Hyalangium ruber: one gene and its partner. The main gene of each other region encodes a partner of the protein of the gene in region 2 in a complex. Links are inferred from orthologs where the notes say so. Each region holds a gene or a part of one and is shown on either strand. Other genes may lie near its edges.

Region 1 (15,796 bases), on a different replicon or contig from region 2:
GCGGGGCCGGAGCGGACGGTGGACGAGCGCACGGCGGTGACGCTGGACGGTCGCGCCTCGACGGAACCGGAGGGCGACCCGCTGACGTTCACGTGGACGCAGACGGCGGGCCCGACGGTGACACTGAGCGAGGCCAGCACCGCGCAGCCGGGCTTCACCGCGCCCGAGGTAACGGCGGACACGGTGCTCACCTTCGAGCTGACGGTGAGCGATGGGGCGCTGTCGGCCACGGACACGGTGAACATCACCGTGCGCGACGTGCCCGAGGAAGGCAACACCGCGCCGGTGGCCAACGCGGGCTCGGACCGGTCGGTGACGGAGGGTGCCACGGTGACGCTGGGTGGCAGCGGCACGGACGCGGAAGGGGACGCGCTGAGCTACGCGTGGACGCAGACTTCGGGCCCGAGCGTGACACTGACGGGCGCCGACACCGCGTCCGCCAGCTTCACGGCGCCGGACGTGGACAGCAACACGCTGCTCCGGTTCACGCTGAAGGTGACCGACGCCCAGGGCTCCAGCGCCGAGGACTCGGTGTCCATCGCCGTGCAGCCGCGCAACAACGGCGGAGGCGTTGGTGGAAGTGACGATGACGGCGGCGGCTGTGGCTGCGCGTCATCCAACGCCAGCGCGGGGACGCTGATGCCGGTGCTGCTGCTGGGCCTGGCGCTGCTGAGCCGCCGGCGGTGGTGCCGCTGAGGGCATGGCCGGGGGGACGGCCTCCCACCGGGCAGGCGGGCCACGTACGCCTTGCCGGTTCCGGTGGGAGGGTGCTAGCGAGTCGCCTCGCCCCTATGCGCCTCTCCCGTCTCCTGTCCTTCTCCGCGCTCTCGTTCCTCCTGCTGTCCGGCTGCGACAAGAAGGAGGGCTCCTCGTCCGCCACGTCCACCGCTCCCAAGCAGGGCACACCGGTGGTGACGTGGCAGGGCGGCTCCATCACCCTCGAGGAGCTGCAGGGCCACGTGGCGCAGATGAACCCGGCGGCGCGCGCCCGCGTCGAGACTCCGGAGAAGCGCCGTGAGTACGCCGAGGGCCTGGGGCGCTTCGAGCTCTTCGCCGCCGAGGCCCGCCGCCGTGGCCTGGAGAGCGACCCCGAGGTGCAGGAGGCGATGAAGCGCGCCATGGTGCAGCGGCTGCTCTTCAAGGAGTTCGACGAGAAGGCCGCCGCCGTCACCAACGAGGACATCGCCGCCTATTACGAGTCACACAAGGCCGAGTTCGTTCAGCCGGCGCGCTCGCGCTACTCGCACCTGCTGGTGCCCGCTCCCAAGGGCAGCGCCGACCGCGCCGCGAAGAAGAAGCAGGCCCAGGCGCTCCTGGAGAAGGTGCGCGCGCTCCAGCCGCTGGACTTCGATGGCTTCGACGCCCTCATCTCCGAGGCCTCTGGCGACCCCGCCGCCAAGCCCGCCGACGCCGACACCCACCTCGTCACGGCGGACGACCTGAAGACCCGGCTGGGCGCCGAGGTCGCCACCGCCGCCGGCCAGCTCAAGAAGGTGGGCGACCTCTCGCCCCTCGTGGAGTCCGACAAGGGCTTCCACCTGCTCAAGCTCACGGACCTGCGCCCCGAGAAGAACCAATCCCTGGAAGCCGTGACTTCCATGCTGCGCGCCCGCATCACCCGCGAGCGCCGCGACGTGGCGGTGGCGAAGTTCACCGAGGAGCTCCAGGAGCGCGCCAGCTTCCGCACCGACGAGGCGGCCCTGCAGAAGTTGCAGGTGGATCCAAAGGCCCCGCAGGCGCCTTCGTCCGGCCCCGTGCCGGGCTACCTGCCGGCGCCTACGCCTATACGGTAGGCCATTCTACACTGTGTCTCTTTTCTGACACATTAGACATTGCTTACAGTGACCCAGCCTTGGCGTGTACGCGCCAGGACACGGAGCGCCCCAGGGGACGTATCGGGCACGTGGGCGCTCTGTCCTTTCCTACAAGGGGTCTACTGTGAAGCGATGGTTATCGGCCATCTCCGGCCTTTTGCTAGCGGCATCGGGGCCGTCAGCAAGCGCGAAGGACCTCCCGAACATCGATACATCCTTCGATGGTGAGGGAGCGCCTCGGGCGGAGTCCCGCCTGCAGCTGCAGTCGAAGGTCAAGGGCGCGCGTATCTCGGGTTTCGAGGCGCGCACGGGCACGCCCACCTTCATCTGGGGCAACACCTCCCAGGTGGATGACCGGCTGAAGTCGGCGCTGCAGCGCATGTCGCCGGAGCAGGCGGCGCGCGTTCACATGGGCCTGCTCGCCAAGCTCTACAAGCTGTCGCCGCAGGTGGCCTCCGCGCTCAAGGCGGAGGTTCGGGACATGGGCCGTGGCGCCACCCTCGTCACCTTCCACCAGGACGTGGATGGGGTCGAGGTGTTCCGCCAGCAGGTCCGGTTGCTGCTGAACGAGCGCCGTGAGGTCGTCGCCATCTCCGGCCGCCTCGCCCCGCACGCCAGCTCCACGTCCGGCAGCCCCAAGCTGGCCTTCCGGCTGGATGCGCCGGCCGCCATCGCCAAGGCCTTCGCGGACCTCAACGGCGAGCAGCTCGACCCGGCCAGCCTCGTACTCTTCGGGAAGCCCAAGGGCGCGTACACCTCCTTCGAGCTCGCCCCGGCCGCTGTCTCCCGCCACGCGGCGCGGATGGTGACGCCGGCGCGCGCCAAGCGCGTCTTCTTCCCGCTGGCCGACCAGCTGGTTCCCGCCTGGTACCTGGAGCTCAACACCGGCGCCGCGGGCCGCACCGACTCGGACTACTACTCCTACGTCATCTCCGCGAAGGACGGGCAGCTGCTGTTCCGCAACAACCTGACCGTCTCCGACGCCTATTCCTACCGCGTGTGGGCGCACCCCGAGGACAAGATCCCCTACGACGGTCCGCAGGGGCTCGCCGGCACGCCGCACCCCACGGGCACGCCGAACGGCTACCAGGCCCCCTTCGTTGCCCCCGAGCTCATCACCCTGGAGAACACGCCCTTCAGCGCGGATGACCCCTGGCTGCCGGCGGGCGCCACCGAGACGGTGGGCAACAACATCGACGCGTACGCGGACATCTCCGGCGCCGACGGCAAGGACGCCGAGGACTTCCGCGCCGACGTCACCGCGCCGGGCGCCTTCGATCGCGTCTATGACGTGACGCTCGAGCCCGACGCCTCCCTCGACCAGCAGAAGGCGGCGGTGACGCAGCTGTTCTACGTCACCAACTTCCTGCACGACTGGTTCTACGACTACGGCTTCGACGAGGCGGCCGGCAACGCGCAGGCCGACAACTACGGTCGCGGCGGTGTCGCGGGCGACAGCCTGAAGGCCGAGGCCCAGGACTTCAGCGGCCTCAACAACGCCAACATGTCCACGCCGGCCGACGGTGGCCGGCCGCGCATGCAGATGTACCTGTTCACTCCCAACGTGGAGATCTCCCTCAAAGTGCTCTCGCCGGCGAGCATCGCGCGTGCGTACAGCACGAACACGGCGGCCTTCGGGCCCCTGTCGTTCGAGGTCACCGGCCAGATGGTCCTCGTGCAGGACGCGGGTGGTGGCTCCCTGACGGACGGCTGCGAGGTGCCCTTCGCCAACGCGGCGGCCGTCTCCGGAAAGATCGCCGTCATCGACCGTGGCACCTGCGGCTTCGCCATCAAGACGAAGAACGCGCAGGACGCGGGCGCCGCGGCCGTCATCATCGTCAACAACGCGGCGGGCGCTCCCCCGGGCATGGGCGGCAGCGACCCCTCCATCACCATCCCCACGCTCTCGCTGAGCCTGGCGGACGGCAACCTCATCAAGCCCGAGCTGCCCAACGGCGTGACGGTGCGCATGTTCGCCGGGGAGCCGGATGTGTACCGCGATGGCTCGCTGGACAACGCCGTCGTGGCGCACGAGTGGGGCCACTACATCTCCAACCGCCTCATCGGCAACGCCAGCGGCCTGGGCAACAACCAGGGCCGCTCGATGGGCGAGGGCTGGGCGGACTTCCACGCGCTGCTGATGGAGGTTCGCGCGGAGGACAAGGGCGAGCCCGGCAACAACACCTGGCAGGGCGCCTACGCCACGGGCGGCTACGCCTCCAGCGGCGGCGGCAACGACGGCTACTTGTACGCGCTGCGTCGCTTCCCGTACTCCACGGACTTCGCCAAGAACCCGCTCACCTTCAAGCACATCGAGAACGGCGTGGCGCTGCCGACCACGGCGCCCATCAGCCCGGACTCCGGTGGCGTCAACTCCGAGGTTCACAACTCCGGTGAGGTGTGGGCCTCGATGCTCTGGGAGTGCTACGCGTCGCTGCTCAACACGCACGCCTTCGCGGAAGCGCAGGAGCGCATGAAGACCTACGTGGTGCGGGGCTACCTGCTCACCCCGTCCTCGCCCACGTTCCTCGAGGCGCGTGACGCGTTCCTGGCGGGCGTCTACGCGCTCGACAAGGCGGACTTCCGGAAGTGTCACGCGGCCTTTGCTCGCCGTGGCGCGGGTCTGCGCGCCAAGGCGCCGGCGCGCGGCTCCACCAGCCACGCGGGTGTGGTGGAGAGCTTCTCCACCGGCAAGGACGTGGACCTGACGTCCGCGGAGCTGACCGAGAACTCCAACGCCTGTGACGCGGACATGGTGCTGGACAACAAGGAGGCGGGCGTGGTGCTCGTGGAGCTGACCAACACGGGTACCGAGCGGCTGACCCAGTCCACCGCGCACGTCTCCGCGGCGGCGGGCACGGGCCTCACCTTCGCCAACGGCGGGCGCGTCAACTTCCCGGCCCTGGAGCCCTTCGAGTCGGCCATTGGAGAGATTGCCGTCACGTTGGATGGCGCGACGGGCATCGAGCTGGTCGACATCAAGGTGACCTATGGTGACGAGGGGCAGTCCATCCCCGGCACTCGGGACTACGAGTTCAAGCTGCGCGTCAACAGCGATGATGCGCTGGCCACCTCCGCGTCGGATGACGTGGAGAGCCGCGCCAGCCACAGCGCGGCGGTGTGGACGGCCAGCCACGACATGGAGCTGGGCGACTACCAGGACTGGGAGCGCCATGAGGAGGCGGCGGATGTCCACTACCACCACGGCGCCGACGCGCCGCTGGCCGCGGACAGCTACCTCGTCTCGCCGGGGCTCGAGGTGGGCTCCACCGGGGACTTCCGCTTCACCTTCAAGCACCGCTACACCTTCGAGGGCACCGCCGCCGCCTGGTTCGACGGTGGTGTCATTGAAATCTCCACGGATGGCGGCCTGACGTGGACGGACATCGGCGCCTCCATCGCGAGCGGCCAGGGCTACGTGGGTGAAATCGAGACGGGCGGCGACAACCCCATCGAGGGTCGGATGGCCTACTCCGGCACCAGCTCGGGCTACCCGAACTGGCTGGACGTCAACGTCAACCTGGGGACGGCCTACCAGGGGCAGACCGTGAAGCTTCGCTTCCGCATCGGCACGGACCTGGGTGTGGGCGCGAACGGCTGGGACATCGACAACCTGGTGTTCACCGGCATCACCAACACGCCGTTCCCGACGCTCGTGCCGGAGCAGGACACGTGCGAGGGCAACACCCCGCCGGTGGCCAACGCGGGCGCGGACCAGACGGTGCTCGCGGGCGCCGCGGTGGCGCTGAGCGGCTCGGCCACGGACGCGGACAACGACACGCTGAGCTACTCCTGGGCGCAGACCGGGGGCACGCCGGTGGTGGCGCTGGAAGACTCCGCCACCCGGACGCCGACGTTCACCGCTCCGGCGGTGACCGCCAGCACGGTGCTCACGTTCACGATGACGGTGAACGACGGTGGCAGCTTCGTGACCGACTCGGTGAACGTCACCGTGCGTCCGCCCAACGTGGCGCCAATGGCCAACGCGGGCGAGGACCGGACGGTCGACGAGGGCACGGCCGTGGCGCTGGATGCTCGCGGCTCGTCGGATGCTGACGGCGACACGCTCACCTACGCGTGGGAGCAGACGGCGGGCACGGCGGTGACGCTGAGCGACGCCACCACCGCTCAGCCGGGCTTCACCGCTCCGAGCGTGGAGGCCGACGCGGTGTTCACCTTCGAGGTGACGGTGAGCGACGGGACGCTGTCCGCCAAGGACACGGTGAGCATCACCGTGCGCAACGTGACCGAGAGCCAGAACCGCGCGCCGACGGCCAGCGCGGGCGCGGACCGCTCGGTGAACGAGGGCGCCACGGTGACGCTGAGCGGCGCTGGCACGGACGCGGATGGGGACGCGCTGACCTACGCGTGGACCCAGACGGCGGGCCCGAGCGTGACGCTGATGGGGGCCAACACGGCCTCGGCCAGCTTCACGGCGCCGGACGTGGACAGCAACACGGTGCTCACGTTCTCGCTGAAGGTGACCGACGCCCAGGGCGCCAGCGGTGAGGACACGGTGTCCATCGCCGTGCAGCCGCGCAACGACAACGGCGGCGGTGGGGGTGACGAGGAGGACGGCGGCGGCTGCGGCTGCTCGTCGAACAGCTCCGCCGCCAGCTCGCTGATGCCGCTGCTGATGATCGGCATGGCGCTGCTGAGCCGTCGTCGTCGCTGGCTGAAGTAGGAAGCGAGCGTGGGAAAGAGCTGAAGCGCCGCGCCCCAGGGGACTCACTCCCTGGGGCGCGAGCGTTTCTAGGCCTGGGGCAGCGCGCAGGTGTTCAGATCGCGCAGCACCTTCTTGGCCTCCAGGATGAGGGCATGGCCCTGGGTGCCTTCGGGGACCTTGGCGATGAGCTTCATGTCCGGGGTGAGGCGGTAGACGCCCTTGGAGCGCTGCACGAGCATGGCCACCTTGGGCCCGTCCAGCAGCGCGTCGGCGCCCAGCGTCACCACCAGCCGCCCGGTGCCCGACTCCAGGGCGCGCAGCCGCAAGTCCCGCATGTCGATCTTCAGCAGCGTCGTCTCCGAGAGGTTGTCCACCTCGTCGGGCGCCTCGCCGAAGCGGTCCACCAGCTCGGCGCGCAGGTCCGTCACCTCGTCCGGGTGGCTGGCCTGGCTGAAGCGCTTGTAGAAGACGAGCCGCTGATGCACGTCCGGCACGTAGTCGTCGGGGATGAGCGCCGGCATGGGCAGGGTGATTTCGGGTTCGATCTGCTGTCGAGGCGGCTGGCCCTGCAGCTCCGCCACGGCCTCCTCGAGCAGCTGCGCGTACATGTCGAAGCCAATCTCGGCGATGGCGCCCGACTGCTTCTCGCCCAGCAGGTTGCCCGCGCCGCGGATCTCCAGGTCATGGCTGGCGATGGAGAAGCCCGCGCCCAGCTCGGTGAAGTTCTGCAGCACCTCCAGGCGCCGCTGCGCGTCCCGCGTAATCGTCCGGCGCGCCGGCACGAGCAGGTACGCGTACGCGCGCTCCTTGGAGCGGCCCACGCGCCCGCGCAGCTGGTAGAGCTGAGCCAGGCCGAAGGCGTCCGCGCGGTTGATGATCATCGTATTGGCGCTGGAGATGTCGATGCCGCTCTCGATGATGGAGGTACACAGGAGCACCTGGAACTTCTTCTCGGTGAACGCCAGCATCACTTTCTCGAGCTGGCCCTCGCCCATCTGCCCGTGGGCCACGCCGATGGAGACCTGGGGCACCAGCTCGCGCAGCAGCCGCTCCATGGAGGCGATGGACTGCACGCGGTTGTGGACGAAGAACACCTGCCCGCCGCGGCCCACCTCGCGCTCGATGGCCTCCTTGATGACGGGCGGATCGAACTTCATCACGAAGGTGCGGATGGCGCGTCGATCCTGGGGCGGGGTGGCGATGATGCTCATGTCGCGCACGCCGGACATGGACATGTGGAGCGTGCGGGGGATGGGGGTGGCCGTGAGCGTGAGCACGTCCACCTGGGTGCGCAGCTTCTTGAGCTGCTCCTTCTGCTTCACGCCGAAGCGCTGCTCCTCGTCGACGATGAGCAGCCCCAGCTCCTTGAAGGCCACGTCCCCGGCCAGCAGCTTGTGCGTGCCGATGAGGATGTCGACCTTGCCGTCCTGGGAGCGCTTGAGGATCTCCCGCACCTCGGCCGGCTTCTTCAGCCCGGAGATGACCTCCACGGTGACGGGGTAGTCCTTGAAACGCTTCTTGAAGGAGAGGAAGTGCTGCTGGGCCAGCACCGTGGTGGGCACCAGCACCGCCACCTGCTTGCGGTCCAGCGTGGCCTTGAAGGCGGCGCGCATAGCCACCTCCGTCTTGCCGTAGCCGACGTCGCCGCACACCAGCCGGTCCATGGGCAGCGGCTTCTGCATGTCGGAGAGCACGTCCTCGATGGCCTTGGCCTGGTCGGGAGTCTCCTCGAACTCGAAGTCCGCCTCGAACTGGTTGAAGTACCGGTCCGGCGCGGAGAAGGCGTGGCCGGGGTGCGCCTTGCGCGCGGCGGCGATCTGCAGGAGCTCCGCCGCCATCTTGAGCAGCTGCTCCTTGACGCGCTTCTTCGTCTTCTCCCAGCTCGTGGTGCCCAGCTTGTCGAGCTGGACCTTGGTGGGGTCTCCGCCGGTGAACTTCTGGATGAGCCGCATGCGGCTCACCGGCAGGTAGATCTTGTCCCGGCCCGCGTACTCCAGGAGGAGGAAGTCGCCCGGCACACCGTTCACCTGCATCTTCGTCAGGCCCGCGTAGCGGCCGATGCCGAAGTCGGTGTGGACGATGAGGTCGCCTTCCTTCAAGTCCTGGAAGCCGGCCCCGAAGCCCTCCGTGCGCTTGGCGCGGCGCACCCGGCGACGCGCGCGGACCCCGAAGATCTCCTCGTCGGCCAGCACCGCCAGCCCGCCCGAGCCATCCACGAAGCCCTGGCTCACCTCGCCCGTGAAGAGGTGGGCATAGACGGAGGCCTCGTACAGCTTGCCCGGGTCTCCGAGCGGCTCGTCGTAGAGGCGGACCATGATGTTGCGGTCCAGCAGCAGGCGCTTGAGCCGGTCGGCCTGGCTCAGGGTGCCGCAGGCGATGGCGCAGGCGATGCGCATGTCGCGCCAGCGCTGCAGCCGCTCCACCAACGGGCTGAGGGCACCGTCCTCGCCGTGGTGGGCGAGGATGGCCTCGCGCAGGTCCTGCGTGGTGCCGAACGCGAAGAGCACTGGCGGCTGCTCGCTCGGGGTCAGCGCCAGGCCACCGCCCTCCAGCACGAGCGCGGTGGCGAGCTGCGCGTCCGCCTGCTTGAGGGTGAGGAAGTGCTGCTCGGGCGGACAGGCGAGGTCCTGCCGCTCCTCCGCCGCCTGTGCCGAGCGTTCGATCTCCGCCCACAGGTCGCTGGCGGCGCGGTCGATGCCCACCGGATCATCGAAGTAGAAGAGGGGCTCCTTGGCCCACAGGCGCAGGTAGTCGAAGACGGTGCCCAGCCCGCCCTCGAAGAAGCCGGGCAGCAGGCCCTCGAGGCCGAAGCTGGGCAGCCCCTCGCGCAGCGCCTCCAGCCGCTCGCGCAGCTTGATGGTGGGCAGGTTGATGCGGTCGGCCACGGCGCGGGCGGCGGCCTCGGCGCGCGGGCGCGTCTCCTCGGTGAGGATGACCTCGCGCGCTGGCGCCAGGTACACCTCCTTGAGCGAGTCCACGGTGCGCTGGGTGTCGGGGTCGAAGCCGCGGATGGATTCGATGGTGTCCCCGAAGAACTCCAGCCGCACGGGTCGCTCGTACAGGGGGCTGAACACATCGAGGATGCCGCCGCGCACCGAGAAGGTGCCGGGGTCCTCCACCAGGGGGCTGGACTGGTAGCCCATGGACGCGAGCTTGCGAGCCAGCGAGTCGCGATCGAAGTCCTGCCCCACGGTGATGAGCTGGGACAGGGTGCCCACCACCGAGGGCGGTAGCACCTTGCGCAACAGGGCCCGCACGGAGAGCACCAGCGCGGGGAAGCGCGTACCCTGGTTCAGGTGGAACAGGGCGCCCAGCCGCTCGCCGACGGTGCCCGGGTCCGGGGAGAGCTCGTCATAGGGCAGCACCTCGTCGCCGGGCAGGCGCAGCACGCGCGGGTCCAGCGGCGTGCCGGTGCCTCCCAGGAAGAAGGCCAGGTCATGGGCCAGGGCGTCGGCTGCCTCCTCGTCCACCGCCACGCAGACGAGCGGCGCCTTCAGGCCGCGAGCCAGGCGGGCGAGCGCGTGGCCTCGCGCGGCGCTGTGCAGGCCCTGGGTGCGCACGCGGCGCCCGGGCCGGAGCCGCTCCAGCACCTGCGCGAAGGGGTCACCAGTTGGGGGGGGCGCGCCAAGCAGCGCCTCTACACCAGGTCTCTGACTGAAGGGAGTGTCCATCCGTCTCGGGTCGCGAGGCCTCGCGTCATAAAAGCCGGCCCGAGGCGGGTCAATGGAAACACCGGGTACCTGGAAGGTGACGTCCCGCTAAACGTTCGGCTTTCCCTTTATGTCTGCCAGCCACCATCGCCCGCTACCTCGGACGGCAGGGTGGTTTCCGCGAGGTGGGCTGGCGGCGGTACTCTAGAGGGGCAGAGAATGGGGGGCGCGAGCTACGCATGCGATTCTGGGGTGAGAGCGAGCAACCTTCGGCGTCGGACATTCCGCCGTCGGAAGTCTGGGTGAGGCTGAGGGCGATCCGTTCGTCCGAGGGCCGCATCATCGACTTCGATTGCCTGGACTCTTCGCCAGACCTGATGCGACAGGGCGTGCCGGGCCTGCTGCCCACGCGGGGCAAGCGGCTGCTGGACGAGGCGCCCTGGGTGGCCGAGTGCAGCCTCTTCGATGCATGCGCCCGGGTCGCGGAGCGGCAGGTGCCAGAGGTGGAGCGCTTCGGCCGGACGACGCCCGCGGGCATCGCCTGGCTGCTGGCGCGGATGGCGCCTTGCGAGGGCGGGCTCACCCTCTTCCTGGAGGACTTCACCCGGCGCGTCGAGAGTGAGGCGGCGCTGCGGCGGGACAGGGATCTGCTCCATGCCGTCATCCAGAGCACCACGGACGCCGTCTTCGTGAAGGACCTTTCGGGGCGCTACGTGTTGCTCAACCCGGCGGCGGCGAAGGCCTTCGGGCGTCCGGCGCCAGAGGTCATCGGCCGCACGGACGTGGAGTTGCTGGGTGCCGAGGCGGCCGCGGCGACGGTGACGCATGACCAGGCGGTGTGCGAGTCGGGGCAGACGGCCACCTACGAGGACGCGGACGGTGGACCGGGCTTCGGCTGTGTCTGGCAATCCACCAAGGGCGTGCTGCGCCACCCGGATGGCAGGGCCTACGGGCTGTTCGGCATCAGCCGCGACGTCACCGTGCGAAGGCGCCAGGAGGAGGAGCGCGAGCAGGAGGGACGCTTCCGCGAGCGCTTCATCGGGGTGCTGGGGCATGACCTGGGCAACCCGCTGGCGGCCATCCGCCTCTCCGCGGCGGCCATGCTGGCGAAAGACACGCTCACGCCAGATGTCCGCCGCGTCATGCAGCGCATCGACGCCAGCGCCGAGCGGATGGCGCGGCTGGTCAAGCAACTGCTCGACTTCACCCGGGCGCGCATGGCGGGGGGAATCCCGCTGCGCCCGGGGGAGATGGCCTTGGAAGAGGTGTGTCGCCGCATCATCGCCGAGCTGGAGCTGGCCTACCCGAACCGAGACATCCACCTGGAGATACGAGGGGAGAGCAAGGGCTTCTGGGACGAGGAGCGAATGGCGCAGGTGCTCTCAAACCTGGTGGCCAACGCGCTCCAGCACAGCCCCGTGGGCACACCGGTGAGCGTGCGGCTGGAGAGCGTGGACTCCCTGCAGCGGGTGGCGGTGCATAACGTGGGGCAGCCCATCCCCGAGGCGCTGCGCCCGCACCTCTTCGAGCCCTTCCACCACTCCGAGGGGGGGCCTGGGCGTGCGTCCCGGGGCGGGCTGGGGCTGGGGCTCTACATCGTCGCGCAGATCGTCCAGGCGCACGGTGGGCGCATCGAGGTCGACTCCAGCTCGCAGGAGGGCACGAGCTTCGTGCTCCTGTTGCCGCGCTCGGTGCCGGCGCCGGCAGGCACGGTGGAGGATGAACGCTCCCAGCGCCAGCAGGCCTTCGGCCGAGAAGGCACCGCCGCCAGGAGCTGAAGCGGGGTGGGTTAGTCCCGCTTGTCCGGCGCGGCGGCCATGTAGGGCTCCACGCTGACCTTGGGCAGCTCGACGGAGGCCGTGGGCTCCGCGGGGGAGACCGTCACGTCCCGGCGGCGGAGGACGTCGAAGACGCGCATGGGCGCCGCCCTGCTCGGGAGCTGCCGGGACGTCTGCTCCTCGCACTCGAAGGCCGTCTCCATCCGGCCGCGCAGCTCCTCGGAGATGAGGAGCTGGTCCTTGTTGGCCATGGAGGCCAGCCACGCCGCCGTGTTCACCACGTCTCCGAGCACCGTGTAGTCCAGCCGGCCCAGCGCCCGGGCGCCGATGCTGCCCGAGAGCAGCTCTCCCGAGGCCACGCCGATGCAGACGCCGTGGGTATAGGCGGACGACTCTCCGCCGCGGAAGGCCATGGCGCGCAGCTGCTGGCGCGCGGAGATGCACGCATCGAGCGCCCGTCCTACGTGCCCCTGTCCTCGGAACACGGCCATCACCGCGTCTCCGACGAACTTGTCCACCACGCCGCCGCGCGAGAGCAGCTCGGGGACGATGACCTCGAAGTTGGCGTTGAGCCGCCGCAGGGCCGTCTCGGGCTGCTCGTCTCGGGTGATGGGGGTGAAGCCCTTCACGTCGAGGAAGGCCACGGTAGCCTCCACGCGCTCGCCGGCCACGCCCAGCGGCGTGCGCACCGCCGACAGGACGCGCTCGACGATGCCGCCGTGTACGAACATGCGCAGCAGGTCGTTCTCCTCGGTGGAGCGCAGCATCCGCCGCACCTCGCCGGCGTGCTTGAGCGTCTTCTCCAGCGTGGCCTTCAGGTCCTGGAAGTTGAGCGGCTTGACCAGGAAGTCGAAGGCACCGCGGTTCATCGCGGTGCGGATGTTGCTCATGTCGCTGTAGGCCGAGACGATGATGACCTTGACGAGCGGGTGGACCTCGCCGACGCGCCCCAGCAGGGTGAGCCCGTCCATCTTCGGCATGTTGAGGTCCGACAGGACGACGTCCGTGTCGGGGTGCTGGCGCAGCTTCTCCAGCGCCTCCTCTCCATTGGCGGCGAAGATGAACTCGTAGATGGACTCCTGGAGCTGTTTGCGGAAGCGCTGCCGCATCACCAGCTCCATGTCCGGCTCGTCATCCACCACCAGCACCTTCGCGGCCCGGGTGGGGCGGCCGGCGATGACCAGCGCGGAGAAGGCCGCCGCCATCTCGTGGGCGGAGGCGAAGCGCTGGGAGGGCTCGACGGCCAGGGCCCGCGCGAAGAAGGCATCCGCCTCCGCGCCCAGCTCGGGAACCACGCTCGAGGCCAGGACTGGCGTGGCGCCCATGCCCGAGCGCAGCGCCATGAGCGCGTCCGCGGGGAAGGGGAACTGCCCGGTGAGCACCCGGTAGAGCACGACGCCCAGCGACCACAGGTCACTGCGGTGGTCCAGGTTCGACCGCCCCCGGAGCTGCTCGGGGCTCATGTAGCGGGGCGTGCCCACGAAGTCCCCTTCGGGCACGCTGGTGTCCACGTCCAGCAGGGCCAGCCCGAAGTCGAGGACCTTCACCACCTCCTCGCCGTCGATGCGCGCCAGGAAGAGGTTGGCCGGCTTGAGGTCCCGGTGGATGACGCCGGCCAGGTGCGCCGCGTTCAGCGCGCGGGCGATCTGGTTGAGCAGGGGCGCCACCACGGCGGGCATGAGCCGCTGCCGCCGCTCCAGGAGCGCCTCGAGGTCCTCGCCCTCGAGCAGCTCGGTGACGATGTAGGGCACCTCCCCGTCGATGCCGTAGTCGTGGATCTGCAGCACGTGCGGGTTCTGGAGCCGGGCGATCGCCTTGGCCTCCTGGGCGAAGCGCCGCCGGTCCTCGAGCGAGGTGACCCGGTGGGTGTCCATCAGCTTGATGGCCACGCGGCGCTGGAGCTGCTGATCCAACGCCAACCAAATAGCGCCCATGCCGCCACCGGCGATCTTCCGCTCTACCTGGTATCTGCCCCCGATTCGGTGCTCTGACATGCTCCCTGCCCGTGGAGTGGCCACGGCTTTCCAGCCCGGGAGGCAGGCCCCCGTCTTTCAACGTGATTGAATCATTTTCATCATATCCAGATCCCCGCGTGTACGTCACGGGGGAGGATGTGAGTCTTACTCCACGTTCGAGTCGCGCCACTCCACCCGGTAGAGCGACAGGGGTTCTTGCTTGCCCTTGAGGTGGACAGGGCCCTGCTTCGTCATGGGCCAGGTGCGCTCCAGGCAGCGCTGGAAGGTGGCCTCCGAGAGGCGGATCTCCCCCGGCGCGGCGGCGTCGCAGATGCGGCTGGCGATGTTGGTGGCATCGCCGATGGTGGCGTACTGCAGATATTGCTCGGAGCCGATGTTGCCGGCCGCCACCCGGCCCGTGTTGAGGCCCACGTGGATCTGCAACTCCGTCCGGCCCTCCGAGCGCCAGCGCGTGTTGAGGTGGGCCAGGGCGCGCTGCATCTCCACCGCCGCGCGCACCGCCCGGTCCGCGTCCTCGGGCTGGGGGAAGGGGGCGCCCCAGACGGCCATGAGCGCGTCGCCGATGTACTTCTCCAGCGTGCCCTCGTGGCGGAAGACGATGTCGGCCATCACCGGGAAGTACTCGTTGAGCAGGTCCACCACCTGCCGGGGGGGCAGGTTGGAGGACAGCGAGGTGAAGCCGGTGATGTCCGAGAAGAGGATGGTGACCTCCGTCTCGACGATGCCCAGGTGGGCCTGCTTCTCGCTCTGCAGCTTCTTGAGCACCGTGGGCGGGAAGAAGCGCAGGTAGGCGTTCTTCATCACCGCCTCTTCGGCCAGCCGCTGGGAGAGCAGCGAGTTCTCCAAGGCGATGGCCGCCTGGTTGGCGAAGGCGGTGAGGAACTCCAGGTCCTCCTCGGTGAAGCCGTTGGCGCGGGCCTGGTTGTCCACGTACAGCACGCCCAGCACCTCATCCTGGGGCTTGAGCGGCACGCACATGGCCGAGCGGATGGACTGCAGCATGACGGAGTCGGCCCCATCCAGCCGGGGGTCCTCGCGCGCGTCGGCGAAGAGCGCCGCCACGCTGTGCTTGCGCACGTACTCCACCACGTGCTGGCTGTAGAAGGAGCCCGAGGGCACCTCGCCGGTGGACAGCCGTGCCACCCGCGGGCGCAGCTCTCCGCTGGTCCGGTCCGCCAGGAGGATGGCCGCCCGGTCCACCTCGAGGATCTGGAAGACGAGCTGGGCGATGCGCTCCAGCAGGCCGTCGATGGGGCCCGGCGAGGAGAGCATCTGGCTGACCTTGAGCAGCACCCGCAGCTTCTCGGCGGAGCGCACATCGGCTTCGCTCGCCTGCCGCACCTTGAGCGCCGAGGGGCTGTTGGGGGCGCGGCCCTGCTCCAGCAGCTCCTCCATGGAGGAGGGCGAGAAGCGGGTGGTCAGCACCTGGATGTGCGTGGGCTCCATCTCGGCCGGGGAGGACACGAGCTTGAAGTGAACATCTCCGCACTGGAAGGAGTCGCCCTCACGCAGCGCGAAGCGCTCGACGCGCACGCCGTTGACGAGGGTGCCATTCTTGCTGCCCAGGTCGACCAGGACGATGCGGTCCCCGTGGCGCTCGAGCCGCGCGTGCTTGCGCGACAGGCTCATGTGCAGCACACGGATGGAGTTCTCCTCCGTGCGACCGATGGTCGATTGCCCCTCGGGGAGCGGGTGTTCCTTCTCGTCGAGAAGGCCTGGGTTGACGATGAGCCACATCCGCGCCCCATGCTAACAGCGTTCGGCCCGGGGGTGGGGTGCTCCCTTGCCTGCCCAGGGGTTCAGGGCCCGAGCCGGGCGGCGAGGCGCAGCCGCAGCACGTCGTCCAGCCCACCCGGATCCACCAGCTCCAGGGCGGCGTGGGAGCTCAAGCCGCGGTACTCCTCCTCGTCCT
Region 2 (15,122 bases):
ATGCCGAGCTCCCGAAGGATCCCGGGCCCATTCCCTCCGAGCTGGCCTTGCAGTTGTTCCAGAGCGAGCCCCTCGGAGAGCCGCCCCTCATCGCCTTCCGGTTCATCTTCTCCTACCAGGTCACGTTGCCCGACGGCTCCCAGGTCACCTTCCGCGACGATCCGGTGCAACTGGATGACAAGTATCTGGTCCAGGAGAGCGGTGTCATCAAGACCGGCCTGCCCATCTGTGGCCGCGCGGATGTGGACGAGCTCTTCGACAGCGCGGGCATCACCGATGCCACCGAGCGCAAGGTGATGAAGAAGGTGGCCGAGGGCCTGGGGGGCTTCGAGACGATCAACACCTGTGACCCGGGCTGCGTCTGCGCCGGCTTCGTCCCCCTCATCTCGGGGGAGTCCGGAGAGGGAAGCCTCGCCCAGCTCCTGCGGAGCATGAAGGCCGCGAACCCCTCGGAGTTCGACGTCTGCTTCCGGAGCCTGGGGCTCGATGTCGACAAGCAGGCCCTACGCGTTGTCCAGCCGGACAGCGGCAAGCTGCTTCGGGGCAGGGAGGCCGTGTGCGCCATCGTCGAGGACAAGCGGCTGGCGGCCCTGTTCTACAACGCGGGGAAGAAGTCTCGCGCCTACCAGGTCGCCCAGCTCCGGCTGGCCCGCGAGCTCTATTACCTCGCCCCGCAGGACTTCACGCTCAAGGCCCTGGTGGGCAGCGGCGACAAGGCGGTGTGGGTCACCTTCTCCGGAAAGTACGGTGACGTGCTCCGGTCCGAGGCGGGCAAGGCGGCCCTCATGGATCGCGCCGTCCAGCGGGGAGTCGGCAACGCCCGGCAGACCTTCAAGGAGGCGTGCCTGACCGTCATCCAGGAGAAGGGCCTCTCCTCCGTGGAGGCGCTCGCGCGCTACGAGGTCCTCATCACCCCCGTCCTGCAGAGCCCGGGCAAGGACCGGCTCCGCGTGCTCGAGGACAAGGACCTGAGCCAGCCGGCGGCGATGCCCTAGCTCGGATCGGGCCCGGCCACCGCGGCGGGAGGCTCCGCGGGCTCCAGCGGCTGACCGAGGCAATCCACACCGGGAGCCGGAGCCTGGGTGGCGCGAGGCCGGTACTCCCAGTGCCACGGCTCCGAACTCACCGTGCGCTTGAAGCCGAAACGGCACGCGTTGGCGGCGAGCCACTCATAGGTGGGGGTGCTCTCATCGCCCACCGAGACATCCACCGCCGTGCCGCGCTGGTGATTGGAGCGCCCCGGCCGCGCCGCTCGGGGGCCTAGCCCCTTCCGATAGAGGCGGTACAGGTAGCGCTGTTGGCGCCAGGAGCGGTGGCCGCTGATCACCCACAGCCGGACGCCCTCCGCCCGCGCCTCCGTGTACATCCGCCCGAAGGCCGCCGCCGCGTCATGCCGCAGCCGCTTGCCCCCGGGGATGCGCACCAGCCGCTTCTTCGCGGCGGGCTTCTTGGAGGGCTTGGACGCAGTCCTGCGTTCCGGCTCCGCGGCGAAGGCCGGCGGAGCCAGCAGACAGAAAAAGATGAGGGCGATGCTCCAGCGGAGCAGCGAGAACGACATCTCGACTCCTGACCGTGGGGGCAGGACATTGCTCTCGCGCATTTATTCCGACTTGAGAATGGCCAGGGGAACGCATGCTCCCCTGGCCGGCTGCTCTCAGGACCTCAGGGCCGCGCGCCCCTCTCCCTTGGCAGGAGGGGGAGGGGAGACCACGGACGTCTCCACCCGCTGTCCCACCCGCTGGTGGCGCGCCTTCTTCAGCACGTGCGCCAGGTAGCGCCCGGTGTGGCTCGTCTCCACCTTCGCCACCTCCTCGGGCGTTCCCGTCGCCAGCACTTGGCCACCTCCGGAGCCACCCTCGGGCCCCATGTCGATGATCCAGTCCGAGCTCTTGATGACATCCAAGTTGTGCTCGATGACCAGCACCGAGTTGCCCGCCTCCACCAGCCGGTTGGTCACCAGCAGCAGCTTGCGGATGTCCTCGAAGTGCAGGCCCGTCGTCGGCTCGTCCAGGATGTAGAGCGTGCGCCCCGTGGCCACCCGCGCCAATTCGCGCGCCAGCTTGATGCGCTGGGCCTCGCCGCCCGACAGCGTCGGCGAGCTCTGCCCCAGCCGGATGTAGCCCAGGCCCACGTCCTCCAGCGTCTGGAGCACGCGCATGATGTCCCGGTGCGCGCCGAAGTGGGCGATCGCCTCGCGCACGCTCATGTCGAGCACCTCGGCGATGTTCTTGCCCTTGTAGCGCACCCGCAGCGTCGCCTCGTTGAAGCGCTTGCCCTGGCACACCTCGCACGGCACGTACACGTCCGCCAGGAAGTGCATCTCCACCAACTTCACGCCGTCGCCCTCGCACGACTCGCAGCGCCCGCCCTTGATGTTGAACGAGAAGCGCCCCGCCGTGTACCCGAACGCCCGTGCCTCCGGCGTCATCGCGAACACCTCGCGGATCGAATCGAACACCTTCGTATACGTCGCCGGGTTGCTGCGCGGCGTGCGCCCGATGGGCCGCTGGTCGATGTCGATCACCTTGTCCAGGTGCTCGATGCCGGTGATGGACTTGTGCTTCCCGGGCACCTCGCGGCTCTCATAGAGCTGCCGCGCCAGCGCCGGGTAGAGGATCTCGTTGATCAGCGTGGACTTGCCCGCCCCCGACACGCCGGTGACCGCCACCAGCACCCCGAGCGGAATCTCCACGTCGATGTCCTTGAGGTTGTTCTCCTTGGCCCCTCGGATGACGATCTTCTCCTTGCGTGGAGGGTGCCGCCGGTCGGGCACTTCGATCTCCTTGCGCCCGGAGAGGTACGCGCCCGTGACGCTGTTCTCGTCCTCCATCACCTGGCTCGGCGTGCCCTGCGCCACCACCTGACCGCCCAGCTCGCCCGCCCCGGGACCGAAGTCGACGATCCAGTCCGCCTCCTCCATCGTCTCCTCGTCGTGCTCCACGACGATGACGGAGTTGCCCAAATCGCGCAGGCGCTTGAGCGTGGTGAGCAGCTTGCCGTTGTCGCGCTGGTGCAGGCCGATGGAGGGCTCGTCCAGGATGTAGATGACACCCGTCAGCTCGCTGCCCATCTGCGAGGCCAACCGGATGCGCTGGCTCTCTCCGCCCGACAGCGTCGAGGCGGTCCGGTCCAGCGTCAGGTAGCCCAACCCCACGTCCACCAGGAACGAGAGCCGGCTGCGGATCTCCTTGAGCAGCTCGGTGGCGATCTTCCGCTCGTTCTCCGTCAGCCCCATGTCCGTCAGGAAGCGCAGCGTCTCGGAGATGGTCAGCTTGCTCAGCTCCACCAGTGAGCGCGCGTGGACCTTCACCGCGCGGCTCTCGGGCTTCAGGCGCTCGCCCTTGCACGTGGGGCAGGGCTTGTCGCTGAAGAACTTCTGGTAGTACGTCCGCATCGACTCGGACGTCGTGGTCTTGAAGCTGCGCATCAGCTTGTGGACCAGGCCCTCCCACTCCATCTTGTAGCGGCCGCCCTCGCCCCACTTGACGGTGAACGTCTTACCGTTCGAGCCGTACATGAGCGTCTGCTTCTCGCGCTCGGTCAGCTTGCCGTAGGGCACGTCCAGGTCGATCTTGAACGACTCGGCCAGGCTCTCCACGAAGTCCGCCGTCCAGCCCTCGCCCTTGTTCATGCCGCTGGCCCACGGCTCGATCGCCCCGTCCCGCACCGTGCGCGACGGATCCGGGACGATGCGCTCCGGATCCATCTCCGCCTTGGTGCCCAGGCCGTTGCAGTCGCTGCACATGCCCAGCGGGTTGTTGAACGAGAACGCGGCCGGCGTCAGCTCGCCGAAGGACAGGCCGCACGCGTGGCACGCGTTCAGCTCGCTCATCACCCGGTCCGCGGACACCTCCGCCGTCTCGTCGGTGACGATGAGCGTGCCCTTGCCCTCGCGCAGCGCCGTCTCCACCGAGTCCGTCAAGCGCGTGCGGATGTCCGCCTTGAGCACCAGTCGGTCGATGATGAGCGCGATGTCGTGCTTGGACTTCTTGTCCAGCTCGATGCGCTCCTCGAGGCTCTTCACCTTGCCGTCGATGCGCGCCCGGGAGAAGCCGCGCTTCTGCGCCTCGGTGAGCAGGTCTTTGTGCTCGCCCTTCCGGTTGGTGACGATCGGCGCGAGGATCTGCACCTTGCTGCCCGCGGCCGACTTGAGGATCTCATCGACGATCTGCTGCGCGCTCTGCTTGCCCACCTTGCGCCCGCAGTTGGGGCAGTGCTGCACGCCGATGGAGGCGTAGAGCACGCGCAGGTAGTCGTGGACCTCCGTCACCGTGCCCACCGTGGAGCGCGGGTTGTTGCTCGCCGCCTTCTGCTCGATGGAGATGGTGGGGGAGAGCCCGCGGAGCGTGTCGTACTTGGGCTTCTCCATTTGTCCGAGGAACTGTCGGGCGTAGGCCGACAGGCTCTCCACGTAGCGGCGTTGGCCCTCCGCATAGAGCGTGTCGAAGGCGAGCGAGCTCTTTCCCGAGCCGGACACGCCGGTGAAGACCACGAGCTTCTTCTTCGGGATCTCCAGCGAGACGTTCTTGAGGTTGTGTTCCTTGGCTCCCCGCAGGGTGATGACGTCGGGCTCGGACATGGGCAGGCGGTCTATTACTGAAAAGGTGTTCCGGTACACTTCTTTGTGAAACTTGTGGGTGGAGTGTTCCTGAACACCCGGATTTTCAAGGCGAATCCCTGCCATCAGAAGCAGGCGGGCGACCTTGGGCGCGGCGCTGGGGCGCGGACGCGTTCTGCATTACGGTGCGCGAACCGATGAAGGGTTTCGTCATCCCCGAGCGCTGGCGGGGCACGCCGTTGCTCATGGCCTCCAGCCTGATGTTCGCGTTCATGGCGCTGTTTGCCCGCATGCTCTCGGGCCAGCTGTCCGTGGGGCAGATCGTGTGCGGCCGCTTCGTCGTCGGCCTGCTCTTCCTGGCCGTCTACTACCCAGTCGTGGGGCGCAGGCCTCGCCTCGGTCGCCCCGGCCTCTGGGCCCTGCGCGGCATCTTCGGGGGGGCCTCGGTCTACCTGTACTTCGTCTGCATCGAGCGGCTCGCCGTGGGCCCCGCCGTGCTCCTCAACTCGTGCTGGCCCATCTACGGGGCCATCCTCGGCTTCTTCTTCCTGGAGGAGCGCGTCAGCGGCCACCTCCTGGGCGGGCTGGTGGCGGCCACCCTCGGCGCGGGGCTCGTCATCTGGGCCACCTCCCTGGAGATGACGGCCACCATCTCCTCCTTTGGTATCGGCGCGTGGGCGGGCGTCCTCTCGGCCATGCTCAGCGGCGCGGCCGTCGTCGCCATGCGCGCGCTGCGCAACGAGACGGACGCGGCCACCGTCTTCCTCTCCTTCTGTTCCTTCGGCCTGCTGTTCGGCCTGCCCTTCGCCATCAATGACTGGCGGCCCCTGTCCACCGATACGGTGCTGCTGCTGCTGGGCGTGGGGCTCTTCTCCGCGGTGGCGCAGATGGTGTTCACCTACGCCATGGGCTACGTCACCACCGCCATGGGCGGTGTGGGCTCGCAGATCACCCCCGTCTTCTCCTGGGTGCTGGGCGCGCTCTTCCTCGCCGAGCCCATGGCCCCGCTGGCCATCCTCGGTGCGCTGCTGTGCGTGGGCGGCGTGCTCTGGGGAACGGGGATCCTCGGGCGACTGCTCGTGCCCTCGCCGAAACCCTCGGCGCCCCCCACCCCGTAGCGGCGGGAGCTTTCTCCCGTCCGTTTTCTCGCAATCCGGAAAGAACTTCAGCGCTGCGCCGCCGTGGGCAATCGTCGGGGAGGACTAGGTACCCGTCTTCCACTGCGAGTCCGGATTTTTTCCCTCGGTGACCAGCGCGTTTGCCTCGTTGACTTCTAGGCTGCCTGGCGTGGGCATCCGAGTTGCACAGAGCCTCCCCGTCGGCGTCTTGGGAGGCGGATTATGCGGGGATGGCGGTGGGTGTGGCTGGCGGCGTGGGCGTGCTGGGCGGCGGCGGTAGGTGGGTGTGATCGACCGAGCTCGTACGGCAAGGGCGCGCGTGCTTCCTTCGCCGCCAGGCCTCAGGCGCTCGAGTTCGGTCCGGCGGCGGTGGGCTCCACGAAGACGGTGAAGCTGCGGCTGGCCAACGAGGGGCGCGCGTCCATGCGCGTCGAGAGCGCCGTCTCCAGCGTGCCCAACGTGGAGGTGCCGCCCTTCGAGCCGTTCACCTTGAACGCGGGTGGCGAGCACGAACTGGAGGTGCGCTTCACTCCGGATGTGGAGGGCACCATCCAAGGCATGGTGCTCATCCAGACCGACGCGGATGACGAGGGGAACACCGGCGCCCAGGTGGCCGTCGCCGGCCTGGGCGTCAAGGCGTGGGTCGAGGTGAAGAGCCAGGGGCTCGACTTCGGCAACGTGTCGCTGGACACGGTGGAGGTGCGCGAGCTCAAGGTGCGCAACCCCACCAGCGTGGACAGCCCCCTGCGCCTGGCGGTGGCGGGCGCGGACGCGGATCAGTTCTCCTCCAGCGAGGCCGCGCAGGCGCTGACGTTGAGGGCGGGCGAGGAGCGCACCCTCTCGGTCGCCTTCAAGCCGGGGCGGCTGGGCGCGGCCTCCGCGGCGGTACATGTGGAGGTGTGCCCGGACTGCGAGCCGGCCGTCGTCCCGCTGGTGGGCACGGGCATCGCCTCTCAGCTGGAGATCTCCCCGCTGCGCGTGGACTTCGGCCGCGTGGCCGTGGCCGCCACCGCCGAGCAGAGCGTCATGGTGCGCAACCAGGGCACCGAGCCCATCCATTATACGGGCGCGCAGATCCTCTCGGATCCGACCGGCGTCTTCCGCGTGGTGAGCGCGCCGGCGCCCGCCGGCAACGTGCTGCGGCCCGGTGATGCGGCGGAGGTCCGCGTGGCCTTCACCCCCACGGCGCTGGGGCGCGTGCCCGAGGGGCGCGTGCAGATCCAGGTGCAGACCGTCGGCTCCACGGCCCCCGGCCCCAAGGTGGCCCTGGTGGGCGAGGGCGGCTCCTCTTGCATCTCGGTGCAGCCTCGGGCCATCGACTTCGGTGAGGTGGCCGAGGGCATGTCGGCCACCCGCAAGGTGGAGATCTTCAACCGCTGCCGTGAGCAGGTGATGGTGAGCAACCTGCAGATCGACACCCAGCGCGGCGGCTTCTTCACGCTGGCGCAGGCGCCGGCCAGCACGCCTATTGGTCCCAACCAGGCCACCTCCGTGGGTGTCACCTTCACCCCGCGCCCGGGGGCGGGGCAGGGCGCCGCGCGGCTGGCGGTGACGGTGCGTCAGGGGGGCTCCACCGCGACGGAGGCCGTGACGCTGGCGGGCAAGGGCCGCGTCTTCCAGCCGTGCCAGTACGCGCTCAGCCCGCAGAACGTCGACTTCGGAAGCGTGCCGGTGGGCGCCGAGGTGGCGCTCGCGGTGTCGCTGCGCAACACCGGCACCCACGAGTGCTACCTGGCGGGCCTGCAGCTCGCCGCTGGCTCCGACGCGGCCTTCACCGCCGCGCCAGTGGAGAACCGCGTGCTCGCACCGGGCGGGCGGGCCAACCTGCTCGTGCGGTTCAAGCCTTTGTCGGACGGCTCCTTCGGTGGGCTGGCCGAGGGCTGGGTGAACCACCCGAGCGCCGGCCACCCCACGGTGGCCCTGCAGGGCGCGGGCGTGCAGAGCTGCTTCTCCGTGCAGCCCACCCACCTCGAGTTCGGCCTCACCAAGCTGACGTGCGAGCCGCGCACCCGCGAGCTCGTCGCCTACAACCACTGCTCCACCCCCGTCACGGTGTCGAACCTGGCCGTGGAGCAGCAGACCGAGGAGTTCGTGCTGAGCAACGCGCCCGCGTTCCCGGTGACGATCGCCTCGGGTCAGCAGCTCCGGCTGCGCTCCACCTACGTGCCCGCGGATGACGGAGAGGACGCGGCGGCGCTGCGCTTCCTGCTCGAGGACGGCTCCATGTACACCGCCAGCATGGTGGGCCGGGGCGCCACCCTGGCCGAGCAGACCGACGACTTCATGCAGGAGCCCGAGGCCAAGGTCGACGTGCTCTTCGTCGTGGACAACTCGGGCTCGATGATGGAGGAGCAGCAGAGCCTGGGCGCCAACTTCGCGGCCTTCATGAGCGCGGCGCAGATCGCCGGCGTGGACTACCGCATCGGTGTCACCACCACGGGCCTCGATTCGTCTCCGGGCGGCTGGTCCAACTGCCCCGGTGGCGCCGAGGGCGGCGAGAACGGCCGGCTCTTCCCCGTCGACAACTCCAGCCCGCGCGTGATTACGCGCCAGACGCCCAACGCCGCCGGGGTCTTCGCCAACAACACCCAGGTGGGCGTGTGCCACTGGAACGAGCAGGGCCTGGAGGCCGCCTACCGCGCTCTCTCCGCGCCGCTGCTGCACGGGGTGGATGACCCGCGCACTCCGCAGGTGGACGACGGCAACGGCGATTTCCTGCGCTCCGATGCGCGCCTGGCCATCATCTTCGTCACCGACGAGGAGGACTTCTCCACCCAGGACGTGTCCTTCTATGAGACCTACTTCCGGGCGCTGAAGGACAATGACCCGTCCAAGCTGAGCATCTCCGCCATCGCCGGACCGGAGGACCTGGCCACCTGCTCCACCGCGAGCAGCGCGGGCACCCGCTACATCGAACTGGCCCGCGCCACCGGCGGCGTCGTGGAGAGCATCTGCACCCCGAACTGGGCCGAGTCGCTCGAGAAGCTCTCCTCCACCACCTTCGGCCCCAAGCGCAGCTTCCCGCTGTCCGAGGTGCCCGCGGACACCACGCAGATCGTCGTCACCGTGGATGGGGTGCAGGTGACGCAGGGCTGGACCTATGACGCCAGCACCAACTCCATCCTCTTCGACGTGGGCGCGGCGCCCCCGCCCGGGGCTTATATCGAGGTGACCTACCCTCTGGGTTGTTAGGAAAAACCTGGAAACAGGGTGTTTTTGGGGGCGTCCTGGGTAGGGCGCCCCCAGCGTCTTTTTTGCATTTCACTGTTTCTGTACGGAGTGGGGAAATCTCCCTCGACACGGGCGTTGGGGCGCGGCACCGTGAGGGGACGACCATGCCTCCCGAATCCCTACTTGTTGCAGGAGTGGGAGACATCCATGGGCGCTTCCACCGGGTGGAGGCGTGGATGGATGCGCTTGAGGCGGCGCGCGGTCGTCCCGTGGACCTGGTGCTGGCGGTGGGGGACGTAGAGGCGTTCCGGCAGCCGGATGACCACCGGCGCAAGACGGCCAAGCGGGGCATGCCGGCCGAGTTCGCCGAGTACGCGGACGGGAAGCGGCGGATGAAGCGGCCGCTGTATTTCATCGGCGGCAACAACGAGGACTTCGAGGCGCTGCATGACTCGCCTCAGGGGCTGGAGCTCGCGCCCGACGTGCATTACCTGGGGCGCGCGGGGCTGAGCACTCTGAAGGGGCTGCGCATCGCCTACCTGTCGGGCATCCACGCGCCGCGCTTCTTCGATCAGCCGCTGAAGCGGCCCACCTCACTCGACACGGCGAAGCAGGCCGGCTACTTCCGCACGGCCGAGGTGGAGGGTGTCTCCAGCCTGCGGGACGTGGACATCCTGCTGGTACACGAGTGGCCGCGGGGCATCGTCCAGCGCGCGCGGGACGAGGGGCTGTCGAGCCCACGGCCGTTGCCCTCGTACTGGATCGGCAACCCCATCACCCGCCGGCTGGTGGACACGGTGCGGCCGCGCTGGGTGCTTTGTGGGCACTCGCACAAGGCGTTCGCGATGTCGCTCGGAGGGGAGAGTGGCCGCCCGGTGACGCGCATCGCCTGCCTGGATCAGGCCACCGTGGCGGAAGAGGCGGTGTTCTGGCTGGAGTACGAGGGGCGCGAGGCCGTGCGAGGCGGCTGGGGCGTCTCCGGTCAGGTGGCGTGGAAGGCCGGAGAGCGGTGGAACCTCACGCGCCTGCCCGAGCCGACGGCCTCGGGCTCGACGAAGGAAGGGAGCATGCCTCCCTAGGCAGCCGGGGGCGCGGGAGGCAGCACCACGGAGAAGGTGCTGCCCTGGCCCGGCTCGCTGCGCACCCGGATGTGGCCTCCCATGGCCTGCACATGGGAGTGGCAGACGGACAGTCCCAGCCCGGTGCCCTCGCCCACGGAGCGCGTGGTGAAGAAGGGCTCGAAGATGCGAGACACCACCTCGGGGGCCATGCCCTGGCCGGTGTCACTCACCGCGACCACGGCGTTGCCTTGCGCGTCGGCGCTCGTGGTGACGCGGATCTCGTGCTCCTGGGCGTGGCCCTCGGGAATGGCCTGGGCGGCGTTGATCAGCAGGTTGAGGAAGACCTGGGCCAGGCGGTTCTCGTCCGCGAGCACCGGGGGCGGGGTGCCGTAGTCCTTGTGGATCCGGGCCCGGCGGCGCAGCTCGCCGCTGGCGATGCTCAGCACCCGGTCCAGCACCCGGTGCAGCTCCACCCGCTGGGGGCCCTGGGGCTCGGCGCGGGAGAGGGTCCGCAGCTCCTGGATGATGTGGGTCATCCGCGCGGTGCCCTGCAGGGCCTCGTCGATCGCCTCGGTGATCTCCCCCCAGCCCTCGCGCTCCCCGTCGCGCCGGGCCACCTCGCGCACCTCCGCGGCCACGAAGTGCAGGTTGGCGACGACGGAGGCCAGGGGATTGTTGAGCTCGTGCCCCACGCCCGCCGCCAGCGTCCCCATCGCCGCCATCTTCTCGGCGTGGGCGAGCCGCTCGCGCGCGGTCTGGAGCTCCTGGAGCCGGGCCTGCAGGTCGGCGTTGACGGTGGCCAGCTCGGCGGTGCGCTGGTCGACGCGCTCCTGCAGTCGGCGCTCGCGCACGCGCAGCCGGTGGATGCGGAGCAACACCCCGCCGGCCACGCTCAGCGCCAGGGCCAGCGCGCACGCCACGCGGAAGCCCAGGGTCTGGTGCAGGCGCGGCCTCAGCTCGAGCGTCATCTCCGCGCCCGGCGCCGCTCCTCCGCCATCCAGGTACGCCGCCTCCACGCGGAAGCGGTAACGCCCCGGCGGGAGCTGGGAGTAGTAGGCCACGCGCCGCGACCCGGCCCGCACCCAGCCCTTGTCGAAGCTCTCGAGCTGGTAGCGGAAGCTCAGCCGCTGGGGCGCGCGCAGGCCCGCGGACGTGTAGTGGAACTCGATCTGTCCCTCGCCCACGGGGAGGTTGTCCCACTGGGAATCGGGGACCATGCGCCCGTCCACGAGGAGCCCTTCGATGCGCACCGGAGGAGGCGCCTGGCGCTGCTCCTCCTGGCCTGGGGTGTAGGCCACGGCACCCTGGATGGTGGGGAACCACAGCCTGCCGTTCCGGTCCCGCATCCCCGCGGGAGAGCCCAGGCCGTTGCATTCCGCCGAGCGCATCCCGTCCCCCTCGCCATAGGCCCGGGAGGTGACGCGCGCCCGTTGGCCCTCGGCCACCGCCTCCAGCTCCGCGAGGGCCACGCGGAACACGCCCTTGTTGCAGCTCATCCACAGGTGGCCGCGTCCGTCCGGGAGGATCGCGAAGATGCGATCGTCGAAGAGCCCCTCGGCCGTGGAGAAGTGTCGAAGCTGCCCCTCCTTCCAGCGGTAGAGCCCATCATTGGTGCCGATCCAGAGCACGCCCTGCTCCGCCTCGTGGAGGGCCCGGGGGGCGTGCGGCAACGGCCCCTGCTCGGGTGCCAGCGGGACAGCGCTCCCGTGGAGCAGGTGGACCAGACCTCCGGTGCCCGTGCCGATCCAGAGGCCTCCCACGGCGCTCGGACTCAGCAGGGTGATCTCCGTGCCAGGAAGCCCCTCGGGAGGCGTGAAGGGCTCGAAGCGCTCTCCACTCCACCGGAAGAGGCCCGTCGGGGTGCCAACCCAGAGCGTGCCTCCCGCGTCCACGGCGAGCTGGTACGCCCGCATGTCCCGCAGCCCCTGGTCGGCTCCATAGGAGGTGAAGGCTCCGCCCCGCAGGCGGCTGAGGCCCACCCGCGTCCCGAACCACATGCTGCCGTCCGGCGTCTCGGCGATGGAGCGGACCCGGTCCAGGATGAGCCCGTCACGCGTCGTCCACGTCGTCATCTTCCCGTCGTGCCAGCGGCTCACGCCCCCGCCCACGGTGCCGAACCAGAGGCTGCCGTCACGCGCCTCCAGCAGGGACAGCACCATCTCGTGTGCCAGGCCCTCCGGTGGCCCGTAAGGGGTGAAGGGCGCGTCCTGGAGCTGGTGCAGCCCCCGGGCCTCCGTGCCCACCCAGAGGTTGCCCTCGGCGTCCTCGAACAGCTCGGCCACCAGGCTGCCCGCCAGCGCGTGCCCCGCCGGCAGCACCGAGCGCTCTCCGTTGGCCAGCCGGAGCAGCCCATGGCCCAGGCTGCCCACCCAGAGGCTGCCCGCGCGATCCACGAGGAAGATGGAGTGGGGCGCGCCCGGAGTGCTCGCCTCGGGTACCCGCCGCAAGCTCCCGTTCTGGAGCCGGTAGACGTCTCCCTCCTCGGTGCCGGCCCAGAGCGTGCCTTCACGATCGAACACCACCGCGCGCACCGTCACGTTGGCTTTGCCCTCGAAGGGGAGGGGAGAGGACCACGCGGTGCCGCTCCAGCGCTGCAAGCCGCCCGCGCCTCCGACCCAGATCGCTCCATCCGGGGCCTCGGTGAGCACCTGCAACTGGTCGCTGGCGAGCCCATCGGCCATCCGCCACGTCTGGAAGCGGCCCTCGGAGAGCCTCGCGAGCCCATGCTCCTCCGTGGCGATCCACAAGCTCCCATCGCGGGCAGCCTGGAGATCGGTCGGATCGCCCAGGACCATGCCCTCGGGCGGGTCGATGAGCTGGAAGGTGCCCTCCCGCATGCGGACCAGTCCCTCCTTGAAGCCGATCCACAGCGTCCCGTCCCGAGTGGTCGCCAGGCGGGTGACGGTGCGGCCAGGGAGCCCGGGCGTGTTGCCCTTCTCGAACACGGTGAAGCGCGCCCCGTCGAAGCGCACCAGCCCCTCCCAGGTGCCACCCCAGAGGTAGCCGTCCGGCGTCTGCGCCAGGGCCAGGATGCTGTTCTGCGGCAGCCCGTCCGCCGTCTGCCACGCGTGGTGGGGGAACTGGGACAGCGCCTTGCCCGGCTCCAGGGCCCAGGCGCTCCGGGCCCCCACCAGCACGAGCGCGACGAGCGCCAGGGGCCACAGGCGCGCGAGGGCACCGAGCAGCATCCCGCTCACGCGCGGCTTACTTCGTGGCCTGCTGGCGGAAGACCTCTTCGGCCAGCGCATAGGTGTCGCGCTGGTTGGGATGGAAGCCCGGCCGAAAGTACTCCAGGAAGATGGACACCGCGCGCACCGCCATCCGCGTGGGGCCGAACAGCAGCGTCTTGAGGTCCCTCCACGTGCGCTTGCTCCACAGCACGCCATCCTGCCGAAGCAGCATGACCATGCCCACGCCGATGAAGCCCGCCACCACCAGCGCGCCCAGCAGCGCCCCCAGCATTCGCAGCAGGAAGGAGCCGCTGGTGGCCTTCAGCAGCTCGAAGGCGAGCGCCTTGTGTTCGATCTCCTCGGCCGCGTGCCACTCCCACATCTCCTTCATCACCGGCTCGGCGCTCTCGAGCATGCGGCTCGAGAGGATGATCTCCCCCAGCAGCGCCGTGAGGTGCTCGAAGCCCGCGATGGTGGCCACGCTGATGCGCGAGCCCAGCCTGCGCTCGAACCACTGGCTGAAGATGTGCTCGGAGGCGTTGAGGTAGCCCTCGATCTGGTAGCCCTGGGCCTTGAGGTTCTGCAGGTACTTGGCGTGAACGAAGGAGTGGGTGGACTCCTGCCCCATGAAGCCGCGGATCTGCCGGGCGAAGTCCGGCTCCTCCAGGTTCGGCAGGCGCGCGCGCATCACCCGCGCCATGAAGTCCTCGAAGGAGACGACGAACAGGTTGATGGCGTTGAAGAAGTGGCTCTGCACCGGGCTGCCCGCCAGCCAGTGCTTGGAGATGGAGCTGGGGAAGGAGAACGCCGTGCGCCGGGGCCGCAGCCGCGCCGGATCGAGCGGCCGCGGCTCGAAGCGGGGCATCGCCTGCACGAAGGTGGAGGGAGACCCTGGGCTGAGCCGAGGTGCGACGGCGGCGCTGGAGGCAGTCATGTCGGCTCCTGGATGCGGCGCATGCGGGACTGCGGGGAGACCGAGGCAGAGATCGTGCCGGCCTCAAGTGCTTGAAATATCGAGGGTATTGGCCGAACCGCGCTTCGCGCTTGAATCGACATGGTCGATACTTCCCTGGATCTCGTCCTGCTTCAGGGGACTTGGCGAGTGCTTCGTCCGTGAAGCCCGTTCCTTCAACAGCGAAGGAGGGCGAAGGCGTTACTCCGGGTTCTGTGCCCTGTTGGACAGGGACCAGCCCACGGGAGCAGCCCCGCGGTGCGTGGCAGTTGTAATTCTACGGACACGCTGCAATTTCGTCCAGAGCCTTTGGGGGATTCCCCTGGCTTTCGCGACTTTGGTGCGGAGCGTCATTCCCAGCGGATGTCGAGGTCGAAGTCCTCGGGGCCGTGCCGGATGATGGCGATAGCGCCTCCGTGGACAGCCATGACATCGAAGGCCGAGAGGCACAGGCCCCGGTAGAACTCGGGGGCGATGGGGATGCCGCGGAAGCGCACGCAGTAGTGGCGCGGGCCAAGCTGCTCGGAGGTGCGCTCGCCGAAGTTGCTGTTGCGGCCGATGAACTCGCCGGCCTTGCGCATCAGCCGCTCCGGGCCGACCACGTTGAGCGCGGTGAGCTGGATCTTCCCCAGCAGTGTCTCCCGGTAGCCGTGGAACATGCGCCGGCCCACGGCCTGGAGGCCCTCGGGCAGCGGCTTTTCGGGAAAGAAGCGCCGGGCGAGCCACTCCAGCAGGGCGACATACCGGTCCACCGGCACCTCGGCAGGCATGTCCCGGGTGCCGCCGCACAGCTGGATGACCTCCGCCATCTCCAGGGAGCCGGCCGCCACGCCCACGCCGCGCAGCAGGCCCTCGACGGCACTGTTCTTGAAGGCCCGCGAGTCCTGGCCCATCAGAAGCGTCCCATGAGCACCGCGCCCCGAGGGCCGGCGGATACCCGGAGGGTGGTCTCCTGAGGGCGTGGGTCCTCGCGCCGGCCATGGAGGAGCAGCGGCACGGCCAGGCCGAACGCCGTGCCCATCACCGCGCCGGTGGCCACGTCGGTCAGGTAGTGCTTGTCGGCGCCCATGCGCAGCAGGCCCACGGAGGTGG

The links.
Region 1: the proteins of uvrA (region 2) and mfd are in contact, whole or in part, in a crystal structure (PDB 4DFC), measured with the Escherichia coli proteins. The link is inferred for Hyalangium ruber from one-to-one orthologs.

Annotation. Positions count from the first base shown.
Region 1 is NZ_JAXIVS010000003.1:687,909-703,704, reverse strand. The notes cover bases 6,367-10,513. They hold mfd (transcription-repair coupling factor), read right to left. Parts: upstream 10,152-10,513; coding sequence 6,567-10,151; downstream 6,367-6,566. Other genes in these bases: SYV04_RS11785 (PAS domain-containing sensor histidine kinase), read left to right, coding at 10,433-10,513; SYV04_RS11795 (myxosortase-dependent M36 family metallopeptidase), read left to right, coding at 6,367-6,498. In the rest of the region: SYV04_RS11805 (myxosortase-dependent M36 family metallopeptidase), read left to right, coding at 1-696; SYV04_RS11800 (peptidylprolyl isomerase), read left to right, coding at 792-1,793; more of SYV04_RS11795, read left to right, coding at 1,939-6,366; more of SYV04_RS11785, read left to right, coding at 10,514-11,908; SYV04_RS11780 (protein kinase domain-containing protein), read right to left, coding at 11,920-13,902; SYV04_RS11775 (adenylate/guanylate cyclase domain-containing protein), read right to left, coding at 14,029-15,621; SYV04_RS11770 (hypothetical protein), read right to left, coding at 15,684-15,796. UniProt on the Escherichia coli protein: Couples transcription and DNA repair by recognizing RNA polymerase (RNAP) stalled at DNA lesions. Mediates ATP-dependent release of RNAP and its truncated transcript from the DNA, and recruitment of nucleotide excision repair machinery to the damaged site.
Region 2 is NZ_JAXIVS010000001.1:647,151-662,272, reverse strand. What follows is about bases 1,455-4,927. They hold uvrA (excinuclease ABC subunit UvrA), read right to left. Parts: upstream 4,580-4,927; coding sequence 1,655-4,579; downstream 1,455-1,654. Other genes in these bases: SYV04_RS02710 (DMT family transporter), read left to right, coding at 4,756-4,927; SYV04_RS02720 (M15 family metallopeptidase), read right to left, coding at 1,455-1,558. Outside these bases: SYV04_RS02725 (hypothetical protein), read left to right, coding at 1-995; more of SYV04_RS02720, read right to left, coding at 992-1,454; more of SYV04_RS02710, read left to right, coding at 4,928-5,676; SYV04_RS02705 (choice-of-anchor D domain-containing protein), read left to right, coding at 5,899-8,868; SYV04_RS02700 (metallophosphoesterase family protein), read left to right, coding at 9,012-9,926; SYV04_RS02695 (sensor histidine kinase), read right to left, coding at 9,923-13,096; SYV04_RS02690 (metal-dependent hydrolase), read right to left, coding at 13,113-14,012; SYV04_RS02685 (DUF2378 family protein), read right to left, coding at 14,381-14,923; SYV04_RS02680 (phosphatase PAP2 family protein), read right to left, coding at 14,923-15,122. UniProt on the Escherichia coli protein: The UvrABC repair system catalyzes the recognition and processing of DNA lesions. UvrA is an ATPase and a DNA-binding protein. A damage recognition complex composed of 2 UvrA and 2 UvrB subunits scans DNA for abnormalities.